One region of the Leminorella grimontii genome, then DNA from elsewhere that is predicted to be linked to it. Evidence: predicted binding sites of a transcription regulator. Region 1 holds the regulator's gene; each other region holds the start of a gene.
The links. Region 1 encodes PhoB, which activates phosphate uptake and scavenging genes when phosphate is short. Its sites were predicted from a motif close to CTGTCATAAAACTGNCNNAT; they were not measured.
Positions count from the first base shown of each region.

Region 2: V8L73_RS15515 (esterase-like activity of phytase family protein) is a predicted target of PhoB. The motif match lies at 2,022-2,041, and genes of this name have one in related genera.
Region 3: pstS (phosphate ABC transporter substrate-binding protein PstS) is a predicted target of PhoB. The motif match lies at 2,254-2,273, and genes of this name have one in related genera.

Region 1 covers NZ_CP146357.1:1,900,450-1,904,642, forward strand. The annotation lists gene V8L73_RS08975 (AAA family ATPase) at 1-765, opposite strand, end outside; gene sbcD (exonuclease subunit SbcD) at 762-2,021, opposite strand; gene phoB (phosphate regulon transcriptional regulator PhoB) at 2,233-2,922, shown strand; gene phoR (phosphate regulon sensor histidine kinase PhoR) at 2,937-4,193, shown strand, end outside.
Region 2 covers NZ_CP146357.1:3,356,919-3,361,111, reverse strand. The annotation lists gene V8L73_RS15525 (MFS transporter) at 1-986, opposite strand, end outside; gene V8L73_RS15520 (FadR/GntR family transcriptional regulator) at 1,242-1,955, shown strand; gene V8L73_RS15515 (esterase-like activity of phytase family protein) at 2,090-3,439, shown strand; partial or broken gene V8L73_RS15510 (PepSY-associated TM helix domain-containing protein) at 3,473-4,193, opposite strand, start outside.
Region 3 covers NZ_CP146357.1:4,235,509-4,239,701, forward strand. The annotation lists gene V8L73_RS19310 (autotransporter outer membrane beta-barrel domain-containing protein) at 1-139, opposite strand, end outside; gene V8L73_RS19315 (nicotinate phosphoribosyltransferase) at 482-1,870, opposite strand; gene pstS (phosphate ABC transporter substrate-binding protein PstS) at 2,379-3,419, shown strand; gene pstC (phosphate ABC transporter permease PstC) at 3,479-4,193, shown strand, end outside.

The DNA.
Region 1 (4,193 bases):
CCGATAGTCGTCCTGCTGGGCCAGCCACTGCCCGTCGTTGGTCAACTGCTGAATTTGCTGCTCCAGGACCTGCTCCTGTTGGTGAAGCTGTTGTGCCTGTTCGCGTAGCGAATTCAGCTCCTCATCGCCAAGCAGCCGTACGCCCTCGAATCGGGCGTACAGCGCCTCCAGCTCGCTTTTGGCCTCTTTATGGCGCAGGAAGACCCGCTCGGAAATCTGGCCGTATATCTCGGTGCCGGTCAGCTCTTCCAGCAGCTCAGCCCGTTCGTTAGGTTCGGCGTTGAGAAAGGCGGCGAACTCCCCTTGGGAGAGCATCATGGACTTGGTGAAGCGTCCGAAATCGAGGCCGGTGATTTGAGCTATGGCCTCAAGCTTGTCGCGAACCTTATCGGTGATGATTTTTCCGTCGCTCAAATAGGCGAGTTCAACCTTCGGCGCCTGCAGGTTGCCGTCCGCTAGGCCTTTGGCGCGCCGCTGGCTCCAAAAGGCGCGGTAGCCGATGCCCTGAACCTCAAATTCGACCTCCGCCAGAGATTCGGCGGTATGGTTGGTCATCAGATCGTTTTGCGTCGGGCCGACGGCGAGGCGGGGCGTTTTGTGATAGAGCGCCAGGCAGATGGCGTCCAGCAGGGTGGTTTTACCCGCTCCGGTGGGGCCGGTGATGGCGAACAGCGCATTGTCGCAAAAAGGCGACTGCGTGAAGTCGATTTTCCACTCGCCCTTAAGCGAATTGAGGTTTTTAAGGCGTAGGCTGAGAATTTTCACTTTATCTCCTCCTGTGCCTTTTGTTCACCCTCAAGCCTGACTTCATCCAATAAGCCGTTAAACATCTCTCTTAGCCGAGGATAGCGCGAAGCGACGTTTTCATCGGGAGATTCCTGCTGCTCCTGCGCCAGTCGGCGCTCAAAAACGTCATTGGCGGTCAGTTCGGTCAACGTTTCTTTCTCCTGTCGTTCCAGATGGCGATGCGTCATGGTTTTGCTGCGCCGCAGCAGAACGATCTCCACCGGCAGGTCGTCGGCCATTAGTTGAATGCGCTTTTGTAGATCGCTAAGGTAAAGTGCGGTATCGACTTCTATATCCAGCCAAACGGGGCGCTCCTCGCTGGACGATTTAAACGCGTCAAGCCTGGCCAGCACCTCGTCGATATCGCCTTTGATTAAGCGCATGGGCTGGAATTCCGGCACCGGCAGCAGCGTTATTTGCGGCGAAGCGTCAGGATTAAGGTCGACTAAAACGACGCTCTTTTCCTGGCCGGTTTCGTCAAAGCTTAGGGCAATGGGGGAACCGGAGTAGCGAACGTGTTCAAGGCCTGCCACCCTCTGAGGCCGGTGAATATGGCCCAGCGCGATGTAGTCGGCCGGCGGGAAGGCCTGTGCGGGAAACGCGTCAAGCGTACCGATGTAAATCTCTCTGACAGAGTCCGACGTTGAGGCGCCGACGGTCGTCAGATGCCCGGTTAATATAATGGGAAGGTGACGATCGAGTGCTGCTCTTTTAGCCAGCGCCAGTTCGTAAACGCGCCGATAGTGCTCGGCGATGGCCGACTGCATTCCTATACGCTTTTCCTCCGCCGACTGCCCCGCCTGGCTAGTGACAATGTCACGCTGTCGTATAAACGGCACGGCGCACAGCAGGGCCGAGGGCTCTCCTGTTCTATCATTTAACAGCAACAGCTCTTGTGATTCGTCTTCTGCGACGCCGGCTATTACGTCAACGTTAAGGCAGGCTAAAAGCGCGCGGGACTCGTTCAGTACGGCAACGGCGTCGTGATTGCCGCCAAGAACCACCAGGCGGCAGCCCGTCGGCTGAAGCCTGACGATAAACTGGTTATACAGCTCGCGGGCGTAGCTGGGCGGCGACGCCGTGTCGAACACGTCCCCAGCGACGATAACGGCGTCGACTCGGTAGGTAACTACCTGTTCAGTCAGCCAGTTCAGGAATGCTTCATGCTCTGCGGCGCGGCTTTTAGTAAAAAAGTATTGTCCCAGGTGCCAGTCAGACGTATGAATAATTCGCATGGATCCTCACGGTTATCGTTCGCAGTAGTGTAGAAACCTTTTCTTCGCGACATTATACGCAGCGAATGGCCGAGCAGCGGTCTTTTTCCGTTAATCTCGAGTTAATTCACAACGTACAGGTTGTTAACGTCATAAAACTGTCATATATCTGTAGCATACTGGCCCGCATTACAGCTCCAATAAAGATCTACAGCGAAAGAGCCTAACGCCGATGATGAAACGCATACTGATCGTTGAAGACGAAGCGCCTATCAGGGAAATGATCTCTCTTGTGCTGGAACAGCACGATTATCAGACGATAGAAGCGGGGGACCTGGCCAGCGCGCAGGCGCAGTTAAAAGAGCCGTATCCCGATCTGGTATTGCTGGACTGGATGTTGCCGGGCGGTTCCGGCATACAGTTTATCAAGTCGATGAAGCGCGAAGCGCTGACCAAAGATATTCCTATCATCATGCTGACCGCGCGCAGCGAAGAGGACGACAGGGTGCAGGGGCTTGAGTCCGGCGCTGATGACTATGTGACCAAGCCGTTTTCGCCCAAAGAGCTGATGGCCCGCATGAAGGCGGTGATGCGCAGAACGTCGCCGATGACGGAACACGAGCAGCTGACGTTTAGCGGCCTGGTGCTCGATCCGTCTTCTCATCGAGTCATGGCGGACGACGTGCCGCTCGATATGGGACCGACGGAGTACAAGCTGCTTCACTTTTTTATGAGCCATCCGGAACGGGTTTACAGCCGCGAACAGCTGCTAAATCAGGTATGGGGCACCAACGTTTACGTTGAGGACAGAACGGTAGACGTGTTTATTCGTCGACTGCGTAAGACGCTGGAGGGCAGCGGCTATGATAAGATGCTGCAGACCGTACGCGGTTCCGGCTACCGTTTTTCAACGCGCTTTTAATTAGGAAACTGCCAGTGTTAGAACGCCTGTCGTGGAAAAAAATCATTTTAGAGCTGTTTCTCTTTTGTCTTCCCGCGCTGCTGTTAAGCATTTTTATCGGCCATTTGACGCTGCTGTTGCTGATTTCCGTCAGCGCCGCGCTGTGCTGGCACTTTTACAACCTGCTGAAGCTTTCTCACTGGCTGTGGTTGGATCGCAGCATCATGCCGCCGTCGGGAAGAGGAAGCTGGGAGCCGCTGTTTTACGGCCTGTATCAGATGCAGCACCGCAACCGCCAGCGTCGGCGAGAATTGACTTCGCTTATCAAGCGCTTTCGCAGCGGCGCGGAATCGCTGCCGGACGCGGTGGTGCTCAGTACGGAAAGCGGCCATATCTTTTGGTGTAACCGCCTGGCGCAAAGCATGCTGGGCTTTCGCTGGCCGGAGGACAACGGCCAGCACATTCTTAACCTGATCCGCTATCCGCAGTTTACCGACTTTATTAATCAGCGGCAGTTCGGCGAACCGCTGACCCTTCAGTTCAACAACGGCAGCCACATTGAGTTTCGCGCGGTGCCCTATGATGAAGGACAAATACTGATTTCAGCGCGCGACGTGTCGCAGGTGCGACAATTGGAAGAGGTGAGGCGCAAGTTTTTCACCAATGCCAGCCACGAGTTGAAAACCCCGCTGACGGTGCTTAGAGGCTATCTGGAAATGCTGGACGATGAAGATACGCGTCCTGAAATTCGCCAGCGCGCCGTGGCCAGCATGAAGGGGCAGACCGAGCGCATGGACCAGCTGGTCAATCAGCTGTTGACCCTGTCGCGCATTGAAGCCGCGCCGCGCCACGTATCGAATGAAAAGATTAACGTTCCGGCGCTGCTGGATACGCTGCTGCGCGAAGGAGAAGTGCTAAGCGGCGGTAAGCATAAGCTTAACTTCAACGTTACGCCGGGGCTGTACGTTTACGGCAATCAGGAGCAGCTTTACAGCGCGATGTCTAACCTGGTGTATAACGCGATTAACCATACGCCGGAAGGAACGGCCGTTCAGGTCGACTGGGCGTTGACGCCCAAAGGCGCGCGCTTTAGCGTAAAAGACAATGGGCCGGGCATTGAGCGGCAACATCTTTCCCACCTGACGGAGCGGTTCTACCGGGTCGATCCTTCCCGCTCCAGGCAGACAGGCGGCAGCGGGCTGGGGCTGGCGATTGTTAAACACGCGCTCAACCATCACGATTCTCGGCTGGAGATTGAAAGCCAGCCGGGCAAGGGCAGCGAGTTCAGCTTT
Region 2 (4,193 bases), 1.5 Mb from region 1:
CAGGCAGCGGAGCAAACGAGGCCGAAGCAGATAAGCAGCTTGCGGCTGGTCATCAGCGAGAAGCCCTTTCTGGCCAGACGGTCGGCTACCAGGCCGTTAACCAGCATGCCCATAGAGCCGAACAGGAACGGGATCGCCGCCACCCAGCCGGTGTTGGCCAGGCTCAGGCCGCGTTCGGCCTGCAGGTATCCCGGCAGCCAGGCCAGATAGAGCCAGCCGGTGTAGTTCACGCCGCTGAAGCCTAAAATCATGCCCCACACGGTGCGCTTTTTGAAAAGCAGAGCCCACTCGCCGAAGGTGACGCGGGTTTTTGCCGCAGGCTTACTGCCGGCGTTCAGATAGGCCAAGTCTTCTTTACCGAGGTCGAGCTCTTCGCGGTTGCGGTAGTAGGCGTACCAGCAGACGCCTATCAGGATGCCCGCAACGCCGATGATGATGAACATGGCGCGCCAGCCAAAGGCCAACATCAGAGCAACCAGAATCGGCGGAGCGAACGCCTGTCCGATGGTGGTGGACGAGTTAAAGATGCCCATCGGCGTGCCGCGCTCTTTGACGTTAAACCAGTCGTTGACCACCTTGACGCCGCTGGGCATAAACGGCGCTTCGCCGATGCCCAGGCCGATGCGCAGCGCGATGAACTGCCAGAAGTTGTGCACAAAGCCTGCCATGCCCTGCATAGCGGACCAGAAGATCAGCCCGGCGCCCAGCACGATGCGGGGACCAAAGCGGTCGAGCAGCAGGCCGGAAGGCAGCTGTGAGATGCCGTAAGAAAGAGAGAATGCCGACAGCAGCACGCCAAACTGCGTGGCGGACAGGCCCAGATCGCCGCGGATCGCTTCGTTTGCCACGGACAGCGAGCCGCGGTCGAGGAAGTTAATAATGCCAGCGAAGAACAGCAGCATCAGAGAAATTGTCTGTATTCTGCGGACCTTTGCCGTTTTTGCCGCGTCGAGGGGCATGACAGTATCAGGAGAGCTCGTTTGCATGTTTTGTCCTAATCCCATGAATTTTTATTGTTATCGTCGACGTTCGTTTTGGCGTCGGCGGTATAAATTAATTTTGGTCCAGTGGCATGATGGTCCGGCCACTGGACCGAACGGTATCATCCATGAAAAAGAACCTGATTGATGTGACTATAGTCACATTTATGATCCTGTGGGATCCGGGGTGCGTCCCCGATGGAACAGGAGATTGTGATATGCTTACGGCTATAAACGTTTTTCCGCTCCCGGAGGGGCGAAATGGAATTACCTACTCTCAAAGTTGAACGGCTCTATCGCCAAATATCTAACCTGCTGATTGACTGCATTAAAAAGGGGCAGTTTTTGCCGGGCGAGCCGCTGCCGTCGGAGCGCGATCTCTCCAAGCAGATGGGCGTGAGCCGCTCGTCTATTCGCGAAGCCTTTATCGCCCTTGAGATGACCGGCTGGATTGAAATTCGCGTGGGCAACGGCGTATACGTCGCCAATCCGCTGCCGCAGGAGCGTGCGCAAGAGGCGGCGCCAGCCGATGCGACGCGTCAGGAAGAGGAGTTCAGCCTGCAGGCGCTCCTGAAGGCGCGACAGGTGTTTGAAACCATGCTGGCCGAACTTGCGGCCCGCAACGCGACCGACGATCAGCGCGCCGAGCTGGTGGAAGTGCTGCAGGATCTGGAGAAGCAGCGCGATAACGACGAGAACTTCCTGCGCGAAGACAAGCGCTTTCACCTGCTGATTAGCGAAATGAGCGGCAATGAAGTGCTGAGGGACATGATGGAATACCTGTGGGATAAGCGTAACTCGACGCGTTTCGTTCGTCTGGAGGCCCACTACGCCGATCCCGATCTGGCGCTGCACATGAACGTCGATCACGCTCGCATTGGGCAGGCTATCTTAGACCGCGATCCGAAGCGGGCCTCGGCCAGCATGCGCGAACATCTACAGAACGTTTATGAGCGGTTCTTTAAGATCGAGTAACGCGGCTAACGGGCGGACGGTGGCGTAGAAAGCACCGCCGCTTCGCCTTGGTTCTATTCTTTGGGCCATTCATAAAACAGTCACTTTGTAACACTATGCTTAGTCACTAAGTCTGCTACCAAGGATGCCTGAAAATGAAAAAAGCCTCACTTTCACTGCTGTTTGCTTCTCTTTTTCCCCTATATGCCAGCGCGGCCGATGCGGATATTCAGGTTAGTCGGTATACGGTAAGCTTCCCCAAAAACGATAGGGTCGCGTATCGCGGTTCGGCGTTTCCCGACGGCTTGCCGGTGGGCGTCGGCTCCGGCCTGCTGTTTTTGCATAAAGAGGGGAACGATCTGATTTTCGCTACCGTCACTGACCGCGGTCCGAATGCGGATGCGCCAAAGGCGGGAAAGCGTGAGTCAAAAATTTTTGCCAGCCCAGACTTTACGCCGCTGTTGATGAATATTCGGGTCAGTGCGGATAAGGCTCAGGCCGTTGACGCCCGCGCGCTGCACGACGCCGAGGGGAACATCAGCGGCCTGCCGCTGCCGGAAGGGCTTATCGGCGCCACTAACGAGGTGGCGCTCGGCGAGTCTTTACACGCTCTGAAAAGCGACAAGCGAGGCCTGGATTCTGAAGGGATAGCCCCGGACGGTAAAGGCGGCTACTGGCTGTGCGATGAGTACGGACCGTTTATTGTCCATATCGACGCCAGCGGGAAGATACTTGAGAAATTTGGCCCGCAGGCGCAGGGCGAAGAACGAGGCGTGGCGGGCGGCCTGCCCAATATCATTAAATGGCGCCAGCCGAATCGAGGCTTTGAGGGACTAACCCGCATGCCGGACGGGCGCATTCTCGCCGCCGTGCAGAGTACGCTCGATATCGACGGCAAAACCAAAAACAGCGCGCGGTTCACCCGTCTGGTGAGCTTCGATCCGGCTACCGGTAAAACCGCGATGTACGGCTACCCGATTGACGTCGAGGCTTATAAAAAAGCAAAGGATGCCAAGATCGGCGATATCGTCGCATTGGACAATCACCGCGTGCTGGTGATTGAGCAGGGGGCGGATAAAGACAAAAACATGCGCAACCGTATTTATCTGGTAGACCTCAGCCAAGCCAGCGATCTGAGCCAGTTCGATAAGCATCCGCCGGAGTTTGACGACGCCGATGGTCTGAAGACCAGAGGGATTACTCTCGCCGCGAAAACGCTGGCGGTAGACCTACGCGCGCTAGGCTGGCGACAGGAGAAGGCGGAAGGGCTGGCGCTTATTGATAATAAAACTCTGGCGGTGATTAACGACAACGACTTCGGAATTCGCCCCGAGCTGGTGAATGCGGCAGGCGGCAAGAAGAACATGGATGATTACGAGGCCGACGGTAAAGGTAATCTGTTGGTTGACGGTAATCCGACGCAGGCCAAAATCGTGATTCAGCCGCTGGATAAGCCAGAGAGCGAAAACGATCTCTGGATTATCAGGCTGCCGAAGGCGCTGTGATTTGTATTAGGCTGACCGTCAACGCGCTCTTTGGGGCGCGTTGACGCTTTCCCTCGCTCGGCGCGTTTTCCATCGCGCCGCGTCAAACAGTAAAAAAGCCGCCAGGCTTACCCCCATAACCGGCAGCGCGTAGCCCAGACCAGCGGCAACGATAAGAGAAGCTGCCTTTTGAGGCACGGATAGAGGCAGCCAGGCGTTGAGCAGGGTCTGCGCGGGGGCGCTTTCCGGCGACGTCGGCCGCTTCAACCACCACATCCTGTAGCCGAAGGCGATAAGCGCGCAGAGGCCTAATCCAAAGGCGGCTAAAATCAGCTGATTAGGCAGGCCAAAAAGCACGCCCATGTGGGCATCGACGCCCCAGCGGGTGAGTTTGGCGATAAGGGGAAAGCGTTTAAATTCGGCCCTGTCGACGAGCGCGAAGTCGTCGGGGTGAATGGACACGGCGTCTACCCGCGTTGGCCAACTGCGGTCGATTTCCGCCACCGTCCACGCGGTTTGGGCGTTTTTGGGCTGACGAATTTCAAGCTTTGATGCCTTGATGCCCGTGCTGCGGGCGGACGTAAGCACGTTGTCCCAGTCGGCATTACGGGCATTTTCCTCAAAGGCGGCAGGGCGTTGCGCCATGTGGTGATGAGCATGTTCTCCTTGAGGAACGCTTGGGGGAACGCCGGTCAACGTTGCATTAACCTGCGGCGTAAGCCAGCCCAGTTGAGCCCGCAGGCTGTCAATATTGCCGCCCGCCCACTGCGACCAG
Region 3 (4,193 bases), 2.0 Mb from region 1:
ACGTATCAAAGTTTTTAACCTGGCCGGAGGTAGCTGTAACCTGAGGTGCTGCATTGATGCTGAAAGGGGCGCTAAGTACAGAGATCTGTATAGCAAGAGATAGCGCTTTTTTCTTCCATTGAAAGACGTTTAGTTCCATTAATGAACTCCTTGAAATAATTCAAAATAAGGAATTACTCTTATAATATTTATTTTAAATAATAAATTTTCTTAGTTATTGTAAGTTTGTTTTGGTTTTATAAAAAGTCCACTTTTGGTCTTTTATATTTAAAGCAACTTTTTTGTTTTTTTAATGTTTATTTTATTTGTATGTTGATTGTTTGTTTTTTTGTGAATGGTATGTTTTATTTTTAAAAATAAAAATATTTTTCAAAATGGATTTTTGTATAAAAAACAACCAACACTAATATATCTAATATAATTAAATAAAAAGGCCAGAAGATTTTTCTTAAGGCCTTTTATTATTAGAATGGTAGTACTATCAGACAACAATACAATCCTGCACCGCCCTCTGGCGAATGGCGTCCAACGTATCGTCAACGATAAGCTGGCCGTCGCGGTAAACCGGTACCAGCAGGTTTTCCGATGGGGAAACGGCGTCCCGCGCGACGGTTTTAAACTCGCCGTTTTCTTTAATCAGCGCCAGTCGGCCCTTTTTGGAGCGCTTGACGCTGTCGGTTATCGGATCTTTATAAACGTCTCTCCACTGTCCGTTAATACAGACGGCGGAGGCCTTCATGGCGAACTTCTGCGTATCGCGGTGGACCTTTTGCAACAGCTCGCCGCCCATGCCGAACGCCACGTTTTCCGCGCTCAGCCGCCGGTTTTTCATTTCTCGCAGAATGGCGGCGATAGAGGACGCTGAAATGCCGTCGCCCTGAATGATGCGAATAAAGTCCGGCAGCACCTTGTAGCCTTTGTCGTTGACGCGAAAGCCGAACTTGGCCATCAGGCGCTCAATCGCTTCGTTAACTATAGCGACCGGTTCGCCGGAATCGGGGCGAATAACCAGCGTACCGCCGCTGTTTTCCACCTGAGACTTCAGGCTGCCGCCCCAGATGTTGTCGATAGCGTTCCAAAGGTCGTAGGAGTCGCTGACCACCGCGACGGTTTTCCCCTTTCCGCCGAAGCGCCTGAGCATGTTGGCGTAGGCGTCGGTTTCCCCCTCACGGCCCCAGCTGGTGATGGTGCTGTGCTCGGCGGCGGGGATGGAGAATCCGGCCATGGGGCTGTGGTAGAAGCGCTTGGCGCTGACCAGCGCCGCCAGGCTGTCGGTGCCCATAAAGTTGACCAAGTGGGCCAGGCTGCCGATGCTGACGCTTTCTTCGGAGCTTGCGCCTCTGGCGCCGAAGTCGTGCAGCTTGAACGGCAGGCCGTCAAGCGAGTCGGCGGTGTCTTGTAAATAGCGGGCTATCAGGCTGTGGCAGGCTTTGGAGATGGTCGCCACCGTCGTCGGATACCAAACGGCGCGCAGCAGCGACGTTTCTATATAGCTGGTTAACCAGGCGCATTTGGGGTCGGTATTGATAACCTGAACCAGCACGTTGCCAGTCGGCACCAGCGTTCCTTCCGGTACGGCTTCGATTTCAAGCGGCAGGTAGCCGTTGTGCGCCTGCAGGATGTACATCCAACCGTCGTAGTTAAACGGCAAGCCGTGCAGGGCCATCATTTCTTCGGCTTCGTTGATGTCCGTCAGGGTGATGGGCGTCATCAGGTATTGCTTGATGAACATTTGCAGGCCGAAAAACAGCGTTTTTGGGTAAACGCCGCCGCGAGACTCAATATAGCTGGAGATGTATTCGGTACCCGCCGGGTACTGAAGGTAGTGAGAGGTTTTGTAAGAATCGCTGTTGAGTATCAGGTTGTGCATGATGGAAATCCTCCAATCAATTGACGTCACGCGCCGGTCTGTCCAGCACGTTGGCAGTTTCCCTGCCCTTTAAGGGTAGCTCCTACCCGGTGTTTTATATACCCGTCATACTTCAAGCTGCATGTGCGTTGGCTGCGCTCGTTCACCCGAATCACTTACTTATGTAAGCTCATCGGGATTAATGAGAGGCTCCTGCCTCTCACCGGAGGCCAGCCTTCGGCTGGTCAAATTCGTTCCCGACGAATTTGTCACTCCCTTGCCGCCTTCCTGCAACTTGAATTATTTAGGTTATATAGTGGCATAAAGACACTATATTGGTCAATGGAATTTAATGGCAATTTGCCACTATTGTGAAAAAAGGTATTTTTATCGCAAAACGCCGGCTGTCATAAAACTGTAATAGAGCCGACATTATACTGTCATCAAACGGTCTTATTGTTTCCAGCGTACTCGTTAATTATCTGAAGTTTGCTTGCAACAGAGTCCCAGCGTTCCTTTAGGAGGAATCATGAAACTGATACGTACGACGCTCGCTTTCGGTATTGCCGCTACCGTTTCAATGACTGCGCTTACCGCCATGGCCGCTGAAAACATCACCGGCGCGGGCGCGACCTTCCCGGCTCCCGTTTACGCCAAGTGGGCGGACAGCTACCAAAAAGAGAATGGAAACAACATCAACTATCAGGGAATCGGTTCATCCGGCGGCGTTAAGCAAATCAACGCGAATACCGTCGACTTCGGCGCATCGGACGCCCCCTTGGCTGACGACCGTTTAGAAAAAGAAGATCTGTTCCAGTTTCCGACCGTTATCGGCGGCGTCGTCATGGCGGTTAATCTTGAAGGCATCAAGTCAGGCGATCTGACGCTGGACGGCAAAACGCTGGGCGATATCTATCTCGGCACGGTGAAGAAGTGGAACGATCCGGCCATCGCCAAGCTGAACCCGGGTGTGAAGCTGCCGGACCTGGCGATTAACGTCGTGCGCCGTGCAGACGGCTCCGGCACCTCGTTCGTGTTCACCAGCTATCTGGCGAAAGTCAGCCCTGAGTGGAAAGAGCAGGTGGGCGTCGGCTCTACCGTGAAGTGGCCGGTTGGTCTGGGCGGCAAGGGCAACGACGGCATCGCCGCCTTCGTACAGCGCCTGCCGGGCTCTATCGGCTATGTGGAATACGCCTACGCTAAGCAAAACAACCTGGCCTACACCAAGCTGGTTTCTGCCGACGGTGAAGTCGTCAGCCCAACTCAGGAATCCTTCAGCGCTGCCGCCAAGGGCATCGACTGGTCCAAGTCGTTCGCGCAGGACTTAACGTTCCAAAAGGGCAAAGACGCCTGGCCGATTACCTCCACCACCTTCATTCTGGTGCATAAAACCCAGAAAGACGCCAAGCGCGGCGCCGAAGTGCTGAAGTTCTTTGACTGGGGCTACGCCAAGGGCGGCAAGCAGGCCAAAGAGCTGGACTACGCCGTACTGCCTGACGCTGTGGTTGAGCAAGTTCGCAGCGCCTGGAAAACCCAGATTAAAGACGCCAGCGGTAAGCCGATTTACTAATTATCTTGTAGCCGCCCTCTCGCTTTGAGAGGGCGTTAACCCACTCACAGGGAGACCCAATGGCGGAATATAAGCCGATGATAAAAGCGCCAGGGAAACAGGGCGACATTATTTTCAGCGCGCTGGTTAAACTGGCTGCGCTGATTACGCTTTTACTGCTGGGCGGCATTATCGTTTCTCTGATTATCGCCTCCTGGCCCAGCATTCAGAAATTCGGCATCGGCTTTCTGTGGAGCAAGGAATGGGACGCTCCCGCCGATGAGTTCGGCGCGCTGGTGCCGATTTACGGCACGGTAGTCACCTCCGTTATCGCGCTGCTGATAGCCGTGCCCGTGAGCTTCGGCATCGCGCTGTTTTTGACCGAGCTTGCGCCCGGCTGGCTTAAGCGCCCGCTGGGGATTGCGATAGAGCTGCTGGCGGCGATCCCTAGCATCGTTTACGGCATGTGGGGGCTGTTTATTTTCGCGCCGCTGTTTGCCAAATATTTCCAGCAGCCGGTTAACGACGTGGTGGCGAATATCCCCATTATCGGCACGCTGTTCTCCGGCCCGGCCTTCGGCATCGGCATTCTGGCCGCCGGGGTGATCCTGGCCATCATGATTATTCCCTACATCGCTGCGGTGATGCGCGACGTGTTCGAGCAGACGCCGACGCTGTTGAAAGAGTCCGCGTACGGCATCGGCTGCACCACTTGGGAGGTTATCCGCCGCATCGTGCTGCCCTATACCAAAAACGGCGTGATTGGCGGCGTGATGCTGGGCCTCGGCCGGGCGC